2 regions of the Brevibacillus sp. HB1.1 genome follow, and region 2 is predicted to be linked to the other one. Evidence: a T-box and tRNA genes for the amino acid it is inferred to sense, from the RefSeq annotation. Region 2 holds a T-box; the other holds one or more tRNA genes.
What was found. The T-box of region 2 lies ahead of serS (serine--tRNA ligase). A T-box ahead of a tRNA ligase gene usually reads a tRNA of that ligase, here a tRNA-Ser.

Region 1 (8,074 bases), on a different contig from region 2:
ATACCTGGCTCACCACATCCGTACATGCGGAGAAGATTCGATTCGCGTGATTTCTGAGGATGTAGATGATTATGTAGATCAGCTGCACGGAGAGTACAACACCTTCCTTGAGCAAACGAAGCATATATTTCCGCATTCCAAAGATTGGGAGTTCCTTGATCGATGGAAAACATTAAAAGTAGAAGAAATGAAGCTAAAATGGGTCGAGGAAAACCGGATTATGCATCCAGATGATCGGATGAAAATATGCGGAGTTCTTGATGCAGTGGACATCTTGAAAGAAGGGGCGGGTAGAGTCTCCTTCAGTGCGAGCGTGACGGATGAGGATGGGAAGGTGTGGAAAATCGTTGCTGACATGCGCGAATTACCCATTTTAAAACATTCGTATATCATCATTGGCGTCATGCAAGAGCATTCTATATTAGGGGAAGTCATTGAGGTGTACAAGATGATTCCACGAGTCGCTGTTCAAGACGAAAGGGGTAACGATCATGATTCTGGAGACAATCGGGCAATTACTAATTAAAGTGCGCGAGGAAAATCCACTTGTACATAACATGACGAACGTAGTTGTCACGAACTTTACAGCGAACGGCTTGTTAGCCCTTGGTGCATCACCTGTCATGGCGTACGCCAAGCAAGAGGTGGCAGACATGGCAAAAATCGCAGGAGCCCTTGTATTAAATATAGGGACATTGAATGAGCATGAGATCGAAGCGATGCTGATCGCAGGAAAATCGGCGAATCAGCATGGCGTGCCTGTTTTGTTAGATCCAGTGGGAGTGGGAGCAACATCGTACCGAACCGAGACAAGTCAACATCTTGCGCAGGAACTCGACCTTACCCTCATAAGAGGAAATGCTGCCGAGATTGCCAATGTCATCGGGGAGCGCTGGGATATTAAAGGTGTAGATGCGAAGGAAGCGGGCGGAGATGTCGAGGACCTAGCGAGAGCAGCAGCGAAAAAGCTCAAGACAATCGTTGCGATTACAGGCAAGGTCGATGTGATTTCGGATGGAGAAACGACTTACTCGATCCGGAATGGTCATCCCATCTTAACGAAGGTGACTGGAACTGGCTGTTTGTTAACGTCTGTTATGGGAGCGTTTGCAGCCATTGCAAATGACAAGCTGATCGCAGGAGCTGCCGCATTGGTATGCTATGGTGTTGCTGCGCAGCTGGCAGCAGAGAAAGCAGCGGGAGTAGGTCCAGGCAGTTTCCAAGTCGAATTTTTGAATGCCTTGCATAACGTGACGGCAGACGATGTTCGCCGTTTTGGGTATATCGAAAAAAGAGAATAAAAACTCCCCTTTTAAAAGGGGAGAAAAATGGCCGTAGAACGATTAAGCTAGATATGTTAGACAGTAGCTGTAATTTCGTAGTGAATAAGACAGCAGCTTCTTCTGGTGCTCGGATAGTGCTAGGAATATAAATTCTACTTGATCATCATCGTATGGACGGACATAAAAACGGGAAATACCATGACAAATAATTTCTCTCTTTAACGTCAGCGCCACACTGGCGTCTGTTCGTATGTGCAATTCCACGCTGCGTACCCTCCTTGGACATTCAATAGAGTACCAAAAAAATACAAGGAAAAACAAGGGAATTATGTCTGATTCATGTCCAAGTTGTTACCAAATTTCGTATGAAAACTGACAAGAAGAATGATTCAGAAAAAACTAGCGGGGATTGCTGGGGAAGCAACCTGTTCGAGAGAAAAAATTCGAGATGAGTCCGGCCATTCTCCCTTTTTCCGTTGAGTTATTTACTTTATTTCGAAGGCAACGTACGAGCTCCTGATCGCAATGACAAGAAAAATAGCCGTGCTTTCGATAGCAATCATCATGCCGCTTGCAGCATCTGTCGACGTCATCAATCGGAGCATCCGGTCCGGAGCATCCAGGCCCACACCAGTTTCCGTACAAACAGGGGAAGCCTACTGATCGGCGTTTTCTTTTTGACAACTGGCATCACTCCGTCTTGTAAAGGGATACTACTTGCATCATATTGAACAGAAAGTGAACTTGCTTTAGGCAATCTCCCTTTTTTCGTTTCGATAGATATTCGCCTGAGTATGAATTACACGGAGGTCGACCAAGGGATAAACTTTCAAAATATCACTTGAAATCATATTGGGAATATGATAGATTAATTCTTGCCGAAGCGAACGCTTGCAGGCTCGATGGATGGATGTCCGAGCGGCCGAAGGAGCACGATTGGAAATCGTGTAGGCGGTGTCGAACCGTCTCGTGGGTTCAAATCCCACTCCATCCGCCATCATACATGGCCCGTTGGTGAAGCGGTTTAACACAGCAGCCTTTCACGCTGTCATACAGGGGTTCGAATCCCCTACGGGTCACTTAAACATCCCGTATAGTAATCCGGGGCCCCCGCAAAGTACTCGGAATATGCATCATTGTATTGGCGTCACTTTGTGGGGTTATCTGGAGGCTTAGCTCAGCTGGGAGAGCATCTGCCTTACAAGCAGAGGGTCGGCGGTTCGATCCCGTCAGCCTCCACCATTTTTATATGCGGTCGTGGCGGAATTGGCAGACGCGCTAGATTCAGGTTCTAGTGGTGGCAACACCGTGGAGGTTCAAGTCCTCTCGACCGCACCAAGCAAACCCAATACATGGCGGTCGTGGCGAAGGGGTTAACGCACCGGATTGTGGCTCCGGCACTCGTGGGTTCAAGTCCCATCGATCGCCCCATATATGTTCAAAATGTAAAATGAAACAGCCCAGCGGTGGTTCCTGTAGAGGAACTCCGGCTGGGCTTTCTTTGTATCTGTCTACGAATGAGCTACTGGCTGATAAAAGTGAAGGCGATTGCCAAAAGGATCGGTCACGCTCACTTCGCGTGTTCCCCACGGCGTCTCCTCTAAACCGGGACAAGCGTACTTGTATCCTTGACGCAACAGTGACTGATGAAAAAGCTCAATGTCCTCTACCTGTATGCGAATCGCTGAGCCAGGACAAGCATCCCCGTGATGCTCAGATAGATGAATCGTGCACGATGGAGAGGAAATTTGCATGTACAAAGGAAAATGCTCCTCGTAACGATGCTCCCAATCAATCTGAAACCCTAGAAACTCTACATAAAATTCTCTTGCCTTCTCAACGTCAAACATGCGAAAAATAGGCGTTATGATCGGATTCATTTGCCCAGAAACCTCCGGATTGTATTGAGGGAGGCGAGGTGCACCCCTTCGTGAAAAATCGTTCGGACAAGCACTTGTGCAATCGTATGCATGCCGGATTCAGTTGCGGGAAACTCTTCTTCTAATCGATCCTTGTAAGTAGCTTGTATCGTCTGAGGTTGTTCTTTTAATAAGGAGACGAGTACTTCGAGTTTCGGTGGTGGTGTATCCCAGTCAGCAGGTTTTGTACCGAAGTTAAACCATTCGTTGAAGCCAGGGGGGATTGGGATCGTTTCTTTTGTAAGGTGAGCGATCCATAAATACTGATCGAGATAGATGTGCCCCAGATTCCACAAGATATTGTTGGAGAAACCATCGGGAATGATGTTCACATCTTCATCCGTCAAACCATCGATAGCTTTTAACGTCTCCTGTCGATAATCCTCTAGCTGCTGGAATAGCACCCTGTGCCGCTTTTCCATACTTTTTCCCCCTTGAGTGGCAGTCTTCGCAAATAAATTCGAGTCAGAGAATCTACTTCCTTCTATAAGAAGGGGAAGTACTAACAAAAAAGCGTGCAGAACAACTCGTCTGCACGCTTTTTTGTATGTTGTGTATAGGAAACTGCGCTACATTCTTTCCTGCTCGAGGGCATGAGAAGGGGAGAAGAGTTTCCGCCATTTTACTTGCGGTACGCAAATGGCAGCGAGGATCATAAATACGCCACCCCATTGAGGGAGAGAGACAGTCTCTTGAAGCACGAAACTCGACAAGAGTACGACTGTGGGCAGCTCCACTGCACTTAAAATGGTAGCCAGTCCATTACCGATCCGTGGCACACCGACAGCCAAACAGAAGATCGGGATGACCGAACCGAAGATCGCAACCAAAAGACCGAGCGGCAGCAAACCTTGCAGAAGCTGACCATTTATCAGGAAAGTCGGTGGATAAATGATCGAGAGCATCAGGGCAGCCATACCAATCGAAATCGCGCTTCGCAAGTATGGATCCATTCCAGGGAGAATTCGCCCGCTGAAGAAAATAACCAGGGCAAAGGTCGCGCCAGACATCAGACCGAAGATCAGTCCGACCATGTCTACACTCTGAATGCCGCTTTCGCCAAGTCCGCTTGCAAGAACCGTCCCTGCTCCAAGCATAACCAGAGACACCCATTTTTCAGCCGTCGGCCATTTGCGATCCACAACCGCCTCCAGCAAGACACCGATCCAGGTAAACTGAAAGAGAAGAACGATTGCGAGCGAAGCAGAGACCCGGCTAACAGCCTGATGGTAAAAAAGACTGGTTGAGGCCATCATGAGGCTGGCTGGTGCCAAAAGCAACATATACTTGAACGAAAACCGTTGCTTGGAGAAAAAGAGGGCCATGAGCGTCATAATCAGGCCGCCAAAAATCAATTGGCTTCCGCTCATTTCAAATGGCGTAAAGCCGAGTTGAAAAGCATGCTTCATGAAGATCGAGAGGACACCGTAGCTGCACGCGCCGAGTAAAACTAAAAAGATAGATCGCCAGTATGTCATAAGTAAAAGTTCCTTTCGTATGACTAAACTCGGAAGAATAATGACTATTGTACTACAGGTATAAAAGTGGTACAATAAAATTTTTGTCCACCCTTCACTGTGCTACTAAGGTAATTAGCTAGCTGCATGCATTGGTAATATGGTAACGAATGAAAGTGTAGGGGACTCCTTATTCTTCGTGAGAATACATAGCTGTTTTTTCATATTTCCGTTACACTACTCCATAGAGAAGAAGTTCAAAAAGTCGTCTATAGACAAAGAGAAGGCGAAACAACATGGAGGAGCAAGGATGAGACAGGGGATTATTTACGCAGTTATGGCGTATTTGGCTTGGGGGTTACTCCCGCTCTATTGGAAGCTGTTTCAGGCAATGGGGGCATGGGAGATACTCGCTCATCGAATCGTCTGGTCGGTTATTTTTGTCGCAATCATTATTCAGGTAACGAAACGCTGGCGCAGTATGTGGGGAGCGGTTACTGGTTTTAAAATGTTCGGAGCATTAGCGATATGTTCACTGCTAATCAGCGCAAACTGGCTCATTTTTATCTGGGCAGTGAATAACGATCAAGTCATGCAAACGAGTCTTGGCTATTACATGAATCCTCTCATAACCGTACTGCTGGGAGTCATTTTCTTAAAAGAAAAAATGCATACTGGGCAATGGCTCGCGCTTATACTCGCGGCTTTCGGAGTCATGTTCATCACCTTCCAGTACGGTGAGATTCCATGGGTCTCTCTATCACTTGCCCTGACCTTTGCTTTTTACAGCTTGGCGAAAAAGCTCGTCCGAATGGAGGCGATGATCGGACTGGCGTGGGAGACGTTATTTGTGGCCCCTATTGCTTTCGGTTATCTGTTGATGCTACAGGTCAATGGGACGGAGACGATGACATCCCTAGCGTGGTGGCAACTAGTATTGCTGACGCTGGCGGGGGTAGCTACTGCCATGCCGCTCTACTGGTTCGCCCAAGCAACGACTAGACTCCCACTTTCCGTTGTGGGCTTCATTCAATACGTGGCGCCTACGATATCGCTCCTATCAGCTGTTTTCTTGTTTGGAGAGCCTTTCACCCAAACACATCTCATCAGCTTTGGATTCATCTGGTCTGCGCTCATCGTATTTACGGTGTCCTCCGTACGCATGAAACGAAAAGCTACCCGAATCAATCCCGAGATCGCTATCAAAAAACAAGCGTAAACATAAGAAAACTCCTGCCCACCGAGGAAGACTCGGATATGGTCAGGAGTTTTTATTTACAAGGACGTAATTAGCAAATCGCTTCGCCGTGCTTTTTCATGCGGTACGCACCGTGATTAGTAGGTCCCACATATTTATTGAGTGCAAACGAGTGGCGAATCGCTTCGGTAATAAATTCTTTGGCAACAGCTACTGCGTTGTGTACAGAGCTTCCTTTTGCCAATTCAGCACAGATTGCAGCTGAAAACGTGCAGCCGGCACCATGAGTAAAGCTCGTTTCAAAGCGTTCTGATTCCAATACCTCGAGTGTTTTCCCGTCATAGAAAACATCTACGGCATTGCCGCTTTGAAGCTTGCTGCCGCCTTTAACAACGACATAAGAGGTGCCGAAGTCGTGGATACGTTTTGCCGCTTCCTTCATGTCATCGACACTTTTCAGCGCGCCCATTTGGCTGAGAATACCAGCTTCGAACAGGTTAGGAGTCGCAACTGTTGCGTGCGGGAGCAAAACTTCACGCAGGCTAACGGCAATTTCTGGATGAAGTGCTTCATCTGCACCTTTACAGATCATCACAGGGTCAACAACAACATTTTTCAAATCGTATTGTTTTATTTTACGGGTAGCGAGGTCAACCAATTCAGTGGTTCCGAGCATCCCTGTTTTTACAGCATCTACGCCAATTCCAGCGAGTACGGTTTCGATTTGTTTTTCCAGGATCGCGACATCGATCGGAAACACTTCGTGAAACCATTCGTTATGTGGATCTTGGGCTACGATAACGGTGAGGGCGGTCATCCCGAAAACACCAAGCTCCTGAAACGTTTTGAGGTCTGCTTGCTGACCAGCTCCGCCGCTGGTGTCGGAACCTGCAATGGTGAGTGCTTTCTTCATGGTCATTGTGATTATCTCCCTTTGTATACCGCTGCACAATCGAAGCGGATCTATACTGTCATGCGCTGTAATGCCTCTCTCTATATTAAAGAGGAAGAAATCGGTGCTGTCAATAATATCCCCAAAATATAAAAACCGCCTCCCTTAGCGGGCAAGCGGTTTATGTATGTGTGCATTTATGCTTGAGAAGCAGCGTGGTGAAAAGAGAAGCTGATGGTAGTGGACATGGACTTGGAACGTTTGGTTGCAAGCTGTTTGGCTTGCTTTGCTGCCTCAAACATACTAGGTGCCTTGATGATTTCGACCCATCTGCGTGTTGCTGTTTCAAATAAAAAGCGATAGATAGTCATCTTCTTCGACCCTCCATGGTTTGTTGACATCTACATTGTATTACGTAACAGCCTGAAAAAGGTTACGTAGCTGTTACATATTTTTGAAGAAAACATGGTTATTCTGTAAATCGTAAATTGTTTCCGAAAGTAGCGTTACGTTTTGCGAAATGTTACGTCTTTAGTATGTGATGTTTACGAAAGCTTCCATTTTGAAAGAACGAATGAGGTGCGACAAACGATGGTCAATTCAACAGGAGAGCTGACGGTGACAGGGGTCAATCACAGCTACGGAACAGGGAAAATCAAAGTTCCCGTGCTGTATGATATCAACCTTCATATCAACAAGGGTGAATTCGTGGCTCTGTGCGGCTCGTCGGGTTCCGGTAAGTCTACGCTCTTGAATTTGCTTGCAGGTTTGACCAAGCCGGAGGAAGGGAGTGTCACGGTTAGCGGAGCACAGATTTCCAGCTACAGCGAAAACGAACTATGCATGTTTCGCCGTAAAAATATGGGCTTTATCTTCCAGTCATACAATCTGCTCCCAAATCTGACAGCGCTGGAAAACGTAGAGCTTCCCTTGATTTTTGCAGGCGAAAGCAAGAAAAAACGTCGGGCTAAAGCAACGGAAATCCTACACCGCGTAGGGCTGGAAGGTCGTATCGACCACAGACCCAATGAGCTTAGTGGTGGACAGCAGCAGCGTGTGAGTATTGCGAGAGCGCTCGTCAATCAGCCTGGCATCATCTTGGCGGATGAGCCGACGGGGAACCTGGACTCGAAGACGGAACAAGAGATTCTCCTATTAATGAGAGAAATGAACAAGGAAAATGGGACTACGTTCATCATCGTTACCCATGAGCAGGAAGTAGCAGAACAGTCCGACCGCGTCATTTATCTCCAGGACGGACGGGTTGTACAAAAAAGGACAAGACCAGCGTAGGCGAGGGTATGAGGTGAACAAACAGTGAAGGT
Region 2 (8,074 bases):
CCTAAGCGAAAAATAGTACGGAAGACCCAGGTCCCCTTTCTTTTAATAAGAGAGGGGATTTTTACTAGCTACTAACTTGTGGAAATAGGAGGAATCTCGCTTCAAGCCACCCTGCAACCTATGGTACACTTACAATTGTGTGCTTGTTTTCACGAAAAAATGAAATCGACAGAAATAGGAGAGTGAGAGATTACATGAAGCGAAAGACATGGACAAAGCGATTGACAGGTCTGTTCCTTTCGGTCGCTGTTTTTGCTACAGCAATGGGAGGAATGGTTTCAAAAGTGGAAGCTGCCCCTGTAGCATCTCAAGCGAATTTACAACTGGAAGCGAAGTCTGCCATTCTTGTTGAGGCATCGACGGGAAGGGTTATCTATAGTAAAGATCCTGACGTAGCACTTCCGGTAGCTAGCATGAGTAAAATTATGTCTGAATACCTGGTTCAGGAAGCCGTCAAACAAAAGAAAATTAACTGGGATGATGTTGTCCCGGTAAGTGAGTATGCTTTTTATATCGCGAAAATTTCAGATTCGTCTGGGGTGTACCTGAATTTAGGTGAATCATTTACAGTTAAACAATTGTCAGAAGCGATGACAGTCGTTTCTGCTAACGACGCAACCGTACTTTTGGCTGAGAAGGTCGCAGGCAGTGAAGCTGCCTTTGTTGAAATGATGAACAAAAAAGCAGTAGAGCTTGGTATGAAAAATACGATGTTTGTCACTTCTACAGGTTTGCCAGCTAATGAGTTGGGCCCGTATTCAGTGAAAACCGATCAACCAGAAAATCTGATGTCGGCACGCGATTCGGCTATCCTCGCACGTGCTCTGATCCGTGATTTCCCTGAGGCATTGGAAGTTTCCAAAAAAACAAACTTCACATTCCGAACAGGTACCCCACAAGAGTGGAGCAAGAAAAGCTTCAACTGGATGCTGCCTGGTCTGATTAGCTACTATCCGGGCGTAGATGGATTGAAAACAGGGCATACACTTGCAGCGGGCTATTGCTTTACAGGGACGGCTGTTCGTGACAACATGCGTTTGATTAGTGTAGTAATGAATACAGATAGCAATACAAAGCGTTTCGCGGAGACCAGAAAACTGTTTGACTACGGTTTTAACAATTACAAACTGACGAAACAAATGGACAAGAATGTACCAGTTAAAGGGTTTGAAATAGCCCCTGTGAAAAACGGTGTAGAGGTAACAGTTCCAGCCGTTACAGGTAGCGAAGTAAATATGATTACAAAGATCGGTACAGAAGCAAAATTCACACCAACTGTTACCTTCCAGGAGCTGACCGCGCCAATTACGCAAGGACAGGTTGTCGGTAAGATCGTATTGAAAGAAGAAGGCATGAAGGATACGGATTATTTGCAGCCTGAAGACGCGACAAAAGCAGGTGTTGATGTAGTAGCAGGACAGGTAGTAGAGGAAGCCAGCTGGATTCGTCTGTTCTTCCGCAGCATCATAGAGTTTTTCAGCAATTTGTTTAGCAGTGGGACAGGAAATTAAATAATGGTTGTTTTCCCCTACATCTATCGTTTACAATGACGGTAACAGGAACCATAACACCACATAACAGTTTCGGTTCTGACTCATGATGTAGGGGGTAATGACATGGTACAAGTAGGAACATCCCGCGTAAAAAGAGGTATGGCTGAAATGCAAAAAGGCGGCGTTATTATGGACGTCGTAAATGCTGAACAAGCAAAAATTGCAGAAGCAGCGGGTGCTGTTGCTGTAATGGCTTTGGAGCGTGTACCGTCTGACATTCGTGCAGCTGGTGGAGTTGCGCGTATGGCGGACCTTAGCATTGTAGAGGAAGTACTGAAAGCTGTTTCGATCCCTGTTATGGCAAAAGCTCGTATCGGTCATTTTGTTGAAGCGCGTGTTCTTGAGTCTCTGGGTGTAGATTATCTCGATGAGAGTGAAGTACTCACTCCGGCAGATGACTTGTACCATATCAATAAAAAAGAGTTCACTGTACCGTTTGTATGTGGCGCCCGTGATCTGGGTGAAGCTCTCCGTCGTATCGGAGAAGGTGCATCCATGATCCGCACAAAAGGTGAGCCAGGAACCGGAAACATTGTAGAGGCTGTTCGTCATATGCGTACGATGATGTCCCAAATCCGCAAAGTGCAAGCCATGTCCTACGATGAACTGATGGCGGAAGCCAAAAACCTGGGTGCTCCATACGAACTTCTTGAAGCGGTACACAAAACAGGTAAGCTACCAGTCGTAAACTTCGCAGCAGGCGGAGTAGCAACACCAGCAGATGCTGCCCTGATGATGCAATTGGGCTCCGATGGCGTGTTTGTTGGCTCTGGTATCTTTAAATCAGAGAATCCAGAGAAGTTTGCTCGCGCGATTGTGGAAGCGACCACCCACTACACGGATTACGAACTGATTGCTCGCGTATCCAAAGGCTTGGGGACGGCAATGCCAGGTATCGAAATCTCCAAAATTCGTGAAGCTGATCGTATGCAAGAGCGCGGCTGGTAAGGTGAGTAGCATGAAAATCGGCGTACTCGCTCTACAAGGAGCTGTAGCAGAACATGTGCGACTGCTAGAAGAGGTTGGTGCCACAGCCGTCCCGGTCAAAAAAGTAGAAGAACTGGATGACCTCGACGGGCTGGTCATTCCCGGCGGAGAGAGCACCACGATAAGCAAGCTGATGCACAAGTACGGATTCATGGAGGCGGTTCAAGAGTTCGGTAAGGCGAACAAGCCGATCTTCGGAACTTGCGCAGGAGCGATCCTTCTGGCAAAACAGATTCAAGGACAAGACGATTGCCATCTAGGGTTGATGGACATCAAAGTAGAGCGGAATGCTTTTGGTCGCCAAAAGGAGAGCTTTGAAGTCTTGATGCCTGTTGCGGGTGTGGCGGCAGATTACCCGGCAGTGTTCATCCGGGCACCGTATATCATGGAAGTAGGAGAGAACGGTCAAGTCTTGGCCAAGCACGAAGACAAGATTGTTGTCGCCCGAAGCGGTCACTATTTGGCAGCAGCCTTTCACCCAGAATTGACCGAAGATACAAGACTGCACAAATACTTCCTCGACATGGTCAAGGAATACAGAAGCTAGCTGTCATACCGGAAGATCGGCCGTCAAAAAGGCGCCGATCTTCTTTTTTTCTGAAAAGATCGAGGTGGGCTGCTCTTTACATACGTATAGAACCTGTAGTACAGTTAACAATAATAGTATTCATGAATGAGAATGCGATGATGAGAACAAGTACTTCACAAGAGCCAGGCCTAGAGAGTCGGTGGTAGGTGTAAACCGATCCGGTTATGTGAAGGAATCCATCTCGGAGTGGCAAAGGAACAACAACTTTGCCCGGAACCGTCCCGTTATGACGGAAGAGTGGGCATGTGCATGAAGGATTGCTGCATGTGTCAACGAGGGTGGCAACGCGGGTATACAACACTCGTCCCTTACCAGGGGACGGGTGTTTTTTGTTTTTTTTCAATACGATTCGGAGGGATTTACACATGTTGGACGTAAAAGTATTACGCCAGGATTTGGAAGAAGTAAAACGCCGTTTGGCTTACCGCAATGAAGATATTTCTGCGTTGGATCAATTCGTAGAAGTAGATGAAAAGCGTCGCCAAATCATCCAAGAAGCAGAAGCGCTGAAAAATAAGCGTAACACGGTATCCGAGCAAGTAGCGGTTATGAAACGCAATAAGGAAAATGCAGACCATCTGATCACTGAAATGAAAGAAGTAAATGAACGCATCAAGGCTTTGGATGAAGAGCTGCGCCAACTGGATGAGCAGCTGGAGTTCATCTTGCTGAGCCTCCCGAACCTGCCGCACGAAAGCACGCCGATCGGTACGACAGAAGACGATAACGTGATTGCCTGGACATGGGGAGAGCCACGTGCATTTGACTTTGAGATTAAGCCTCACTGGGAGCTGGCTAGCCAAGCAGGCATCCTCGATTTTGAAACGGCGGCAAAAGTAACAGGAAGCCGTTTTGTTTTCTATAAAGGCTTGGGTGCACGCCTGGAGCGCGCACTGATGAACTTCATGATGGATCTGCACTCGAATGAGCATGGCTATGAAGAAGTGATCCCACCGTTTATCGTCAACCGCACGAGCATGACAGGAACGGGTCAATTACCTAAGTTCGAAGAGGATGCATTCAAAATCGAGGGACCAGATTACTTCCTGATTCCAACTGCAGAGGTGCCAGTCACCAATATGCATCGTGATGAAATCATGGATGGAGCAGATCTCCCTCGCTACTACACTGCTTTCAGCGCATGTTTCCGTTCGGAAGCGGGTTCTGCTGGCCGTGATACGCGTGGGTTGATTCGTCAGCATCAATTCAACAAAGTTGAGTTGGTGAAATTCGTGAAACCAGAGGAGTCTTATGACGAACTCGACAAACTGGTGAAAAACGCTGAAAAGGTGCTTCAACTGCTTGGACTGCCATACCGTGTCTTGAGCATGTGCACAGGCGATCTAGGATTTACAGCTGCGAAGAAATTCGACCTGGAAGTTTGGATTCCAAGCGGTGGCACATACCGTGAAATCTCGTCTTGCTCGAACTTTGAAGATTTCCAAGCGCGCCGCGCCAATATCCGTTTCCGTCGCGATACAAAATCGAAGCCGGAATTTGTGCATACATTGAATGGTTCTGGTTTGGCGATTGGACGTACAGTAGCAGCGATCTTGGAGAACTACCAAGTGGCAGATGGAGCCATCGTGATTCCAGAAGTTCTTCGTCCGTACATGGGCGGAGTAGACAAGATCGCGCCGAAGTAATAAGCAAGAGATAAGGAAAGCAGCTCTTGATCCATAACGGGTCAAGGGCTGTTTTATATTGTGTACTAATACAGGTGGAATTTTTTAAAAAACGTGTTGCACTGTACTAATCTCTGTTATATAATAAAAACAAATTTTAAGAATATTGTTTTAATACAGAAATGGAGGAATGGAGAATGGACTGCTATCGATGTGAAGGAAACGGAGAACAAAATTGCCCAAAATGTGGAGGCGTTGGTCATGATGCCAACGGAGCGGCTTGCCACAATTGCTTGGGAGATGGTCATGTATGCTGCAGCCATTGCAGTGGCAGCGGGTATCAGGAGTAAGGACATTTTTTTTGCTCTTGCTGTTATATAATAAAAAACATTTTATCAATCTGTATCATAATAACTTTGAAGTGAGGGAGGAGGAGCTGTTTTGACTACCGTACCAACGAATCCATATCCGCTGGAGGTGCAGATTTCCGGTGAGATGCACCCCGGTTATCAAGATATCCTGACACCAGAAGCGATTCAATTCGTGATGAAGCTGGAGCAAAGATTTGGCGACAGACGACAACAATTGTTGGCTAAACGCGTGGAGCGTCAATTGCAGATCGATGCAGGTCAACTACCCGATTTTCTACAGGAAACAGCGGATATTCGTAAAGGAGATTGGACTGTTGCTCCATTGCCCAAAGATTTGCAGGACAGACGGGTGGAGATTACGGGACCTTCGGGTGATCGGAAAATGGTCATCAATGCACTGAACTCGGGTGCTCGGCTTTTCATGGCTGATTTTGAGGACGCCAACTCACCGACATGGGAGAACACCATCCAAGGCCAAATCAACATGAAGGATGCGGTACGCCGCAATATCTCTTACATCAGTCCGGAAGGCAAATCATACACCCTCAATGAAAAGACAGCGGTTTTGATCGTGCGTCCTCGTGGCTGGCATCTTGAAGAAAAGCACATTCTCCTCGATCGAAAACCGATCTCCGGCAGCCTGCTTGACTTCGGACTTTACTTTTACCACAACGTAGACGCTCTTATCGCGAATCAGACAGCACCGTATTTCTACTTACCGAAACTGGAGAGCCATCTGGAGGCTCGCCTCTGGAACGACGTCTTCCTTTTCGCGCAGGATGAATTAAATATTCCACGCGGCACGATTCGCGCGACAGTATTGATCGAGACGATTCTTGCAGCTTTTGAGATGGATGAGATTCTGTACGAGTTGCGCGAGCATAGTGCAGGACTGAATTGCGGACGCTGGGATTACATTTTCAGCTATATCAAAAAGCTGCGGAATCAGCCTGATGTCATTACACCGGATCGTGCCCAAGTAACCATGACAGTTCCGTTCATGAAGGCATACACCACGCTGGCCGTGAAGACTTGCCATAAACGGATGGCGCCTTGCATTGGCGGAATGGCTGCACAAATTCCGGTGAAAAATGACCCGGTACAAAATGCAGAAGCCATCGCCAAAGTGCGCGCTGACAAAGAGCGGGAAGCGTACGATGGACATGATGGGACGTGGGTTGCTCACCCAGGGCTAGTGCCGGTAGCTATGGAAGTGTTCGATCGCTTGATGAGAGAGCCGAACCAAATCTGGTACAAACGTGAAGATGTGGATGTATCCGCTAAGAAACTGCTGGCAGTTCCAGAGGGCACGATTACAGAAGCGGGTGTCCGTACGAACATAAGCGTAGGCATACAGTACATCGAGGCTTGGTTGCGAGGCTCTGGGGCTGTACCGATCAACAATCTGATGGAGGATGCGGCTACAGCAGAAATTTCGCGGGCACAAGTCTGGCAATGGATGCGTCATCGTCACGGAGTCTTGCAGGATGGTAGAAAGGTGACGGAAGGTTTGGTGAAGCAATGGTTGAGTGAGGAGCTGCAAGCGATCAAGCAAGCAATCGGTCAAGAGAGGTACGACAACAGCAAGTATCCGATTGCTGGTGATCTGTTCTTGCAATTGGTAACGACAGAAGATTTCGAAGACTTCCTAACTGTACCGGGTTATCGCTATTTATAAAAATAAAAAGAGTGGGGGAAATGAAAATGACGAAGGCAAACAAGCAAGAAGCGATTCAACAGGTGGAGCAAAGCTGGCAAGGCGAGCGTTTTGAAGGAATTACACGTCCATATACGGCAGAAGATGTCGTTCGTCTGCGCGGTTCCGTACAAATCGAACATACGCTGGCTCGTCTAGGGGCAGAGCGTCTGTGGAGCCTCTTGCATACCGAGCACCATATTAAAGCGTTGGGGGCTTTGACCGGGAATCAAGCGATTCAGCAGGTAAAGGCAGGATTAAAAGCGATTTATTTGAGTGGCTGGCAGGTAGCGGCCGATGCCAATCTGTCTGGTCAGATGTATCCTGATCAAAGCCTCTACCCGGCAAACAGTGTTCCCCAAGTCGTAAAAAGAATTAATCAGGCATTGCAACGGGCTGATCAGATCGATCAATCAGAAGGGGGTACCGAGACGAATTGGTTTGCTCCGATCGTAGCAGATGCAGAAGCGGGCTTTGGTGGGCCACTGAACGTCTTCGAATTGATGAAGGGTATGATTGAAGCGGGTGCAGCAGGCGTGCATTTTGAAGACCAGCTGGCTTCCGAGAAAAAATGCGGCCATATGGGCGGGAAGGTACTGATTCCGACGCAAGCAGCCGTCCGTAACCTGATTTCCGCACGATTTGCGGCAGATGTGATGGGGGTTCCAACGATTATCGTGGCACGTACCGATGCAAATGGCGCTTTCCTGATCACCAGCGACATCGACGAGCAGGATAAACCATTCCTGACGGGTGAACGAACAGCAGAGGGCTTCTTCCGTCTACGCGGCGGATTGGATGCAGCGATTGCCCGTGGACTGGCGTACGCTCCTTATGCAGATTTGATCTGGTGCGAGACTTCTGAGCCAAATTTGGAGGAAGCACGCCGTTTTGCAGAAGCGATCCATGCCAAATACCCGGGCAAGCTGTTAGCGTACAATTGCTCTCCTTCTTTCAACTGGAAAAAGAAGCTGGATGAACAGACTATCGCTCGCTTCCAGGAAGAGATCGGCGAGATGGGCTACAAGTTCCAATTTGTCACGCTTGCTGGCTTCCACTCCCTGAATTACGGCATGTTTGAACTGGCGCGTGGATATCGTGATCGTGGAATGGCTGCCTACTCTGAATTACAGCAAGCTGAATTCGCCAGTGAAGTACATGGCTATACGGCGACTCGTCATCAGCGTGAAGTCGGAACGGGCTATTTCGATGAGGTTGCGCAAGTTATCTCTGGCGGCAAATCCTCTACGACT

Region 1: it encodes a tRNA-Ser, which carries the amino acid that the T-box ahead of serS (serine--tRNA ligase) is inferred to sense. The anticodon was not compared.

What each region holds. Positions count from the first base shown of each region.
Region 1 is NZ_JABMIV010000001.1:826,123-834,196, reverse strand. Features, by position in the region: gene HPY27_RS04120 (hypothetical protein) at 1-526, shown strand, start outside; gene thiM (hydroxyethylthiazole kinase) at 492-1,301, shown strand; tRNA gene HPY27_RS04105 (tRNA-Ser) at 2,188-2,280, shown strand; tRNA gene HPY27_RS04100 (tRNA-Glu) at 2,289-2,362, shown strand; tRNA gene HPY27_RS04095 (tRNA-Val) at 2,450-2,525, shown strand; tRNA gene HPY27_RS04090 (tRNA-Leu) at 2,535-2,621, shown strand; tRNA gene HPY27_RS04085 (tRNA-His) at 2,639-2,714, shown strand; gene HPY27_RS04080 (glyoxalase superfamily protein) at 2,795-3,163, opposite strand; gene HPY27_RS04075 (DinB family protein) at 3,160-3,624, opposite strand; gene HPY27_RS04070 (EamA family transporter) at 3,772-4,680, opposite strand; gene rarD (EamA family transporter RarD) at 4,970-5,878, shown strand; gene pdxK (pyridoxine/pyridoxal/pyridoxamine kinase) at 5,949-6,776, opposite strand; gene HPY27_RS04055 (hypothetical protein) at 6,947-7,120, opposite strand; gene HPY27_RS04050 (ABC transporter ATP-binding protein) at 7,341-8,042, shown strand; gene HPY27_RS04045 (ABC transporter permease) at 8,067-8,074, shown strand, end outside.
Region 2 is NZ_JABMIV010000023.1:13,876-21,949, reverse strand. Features, by position in the region: gene guaB (IMP dehydrogenase) at 1-5, shown strand, start outside; gene HPY27_RS29620 (D-alanyl-D-alanine carboxypeptidase family protein) at 195-1,511, shown strand; gene pdxS (pyridoxal 5'-phosphate synthase lyase subunit PdxS) at 1,617-2,501, shown strand; gene pdxT (pyridoxal 5'-phosphate synthase glutaminase subunit PdxT) at 2,512-3,087, shown strand; T-box leader at 3,216-3,441, shown strand; gene serS (serine--tRNA ligase) at 3,495-4,775, shown strand; gene aceB (malate synthase A) at 5,196-6,803, shown strand; gene aceA (isocitrate lyase) at 6,830-8,074, shown strand, end outside.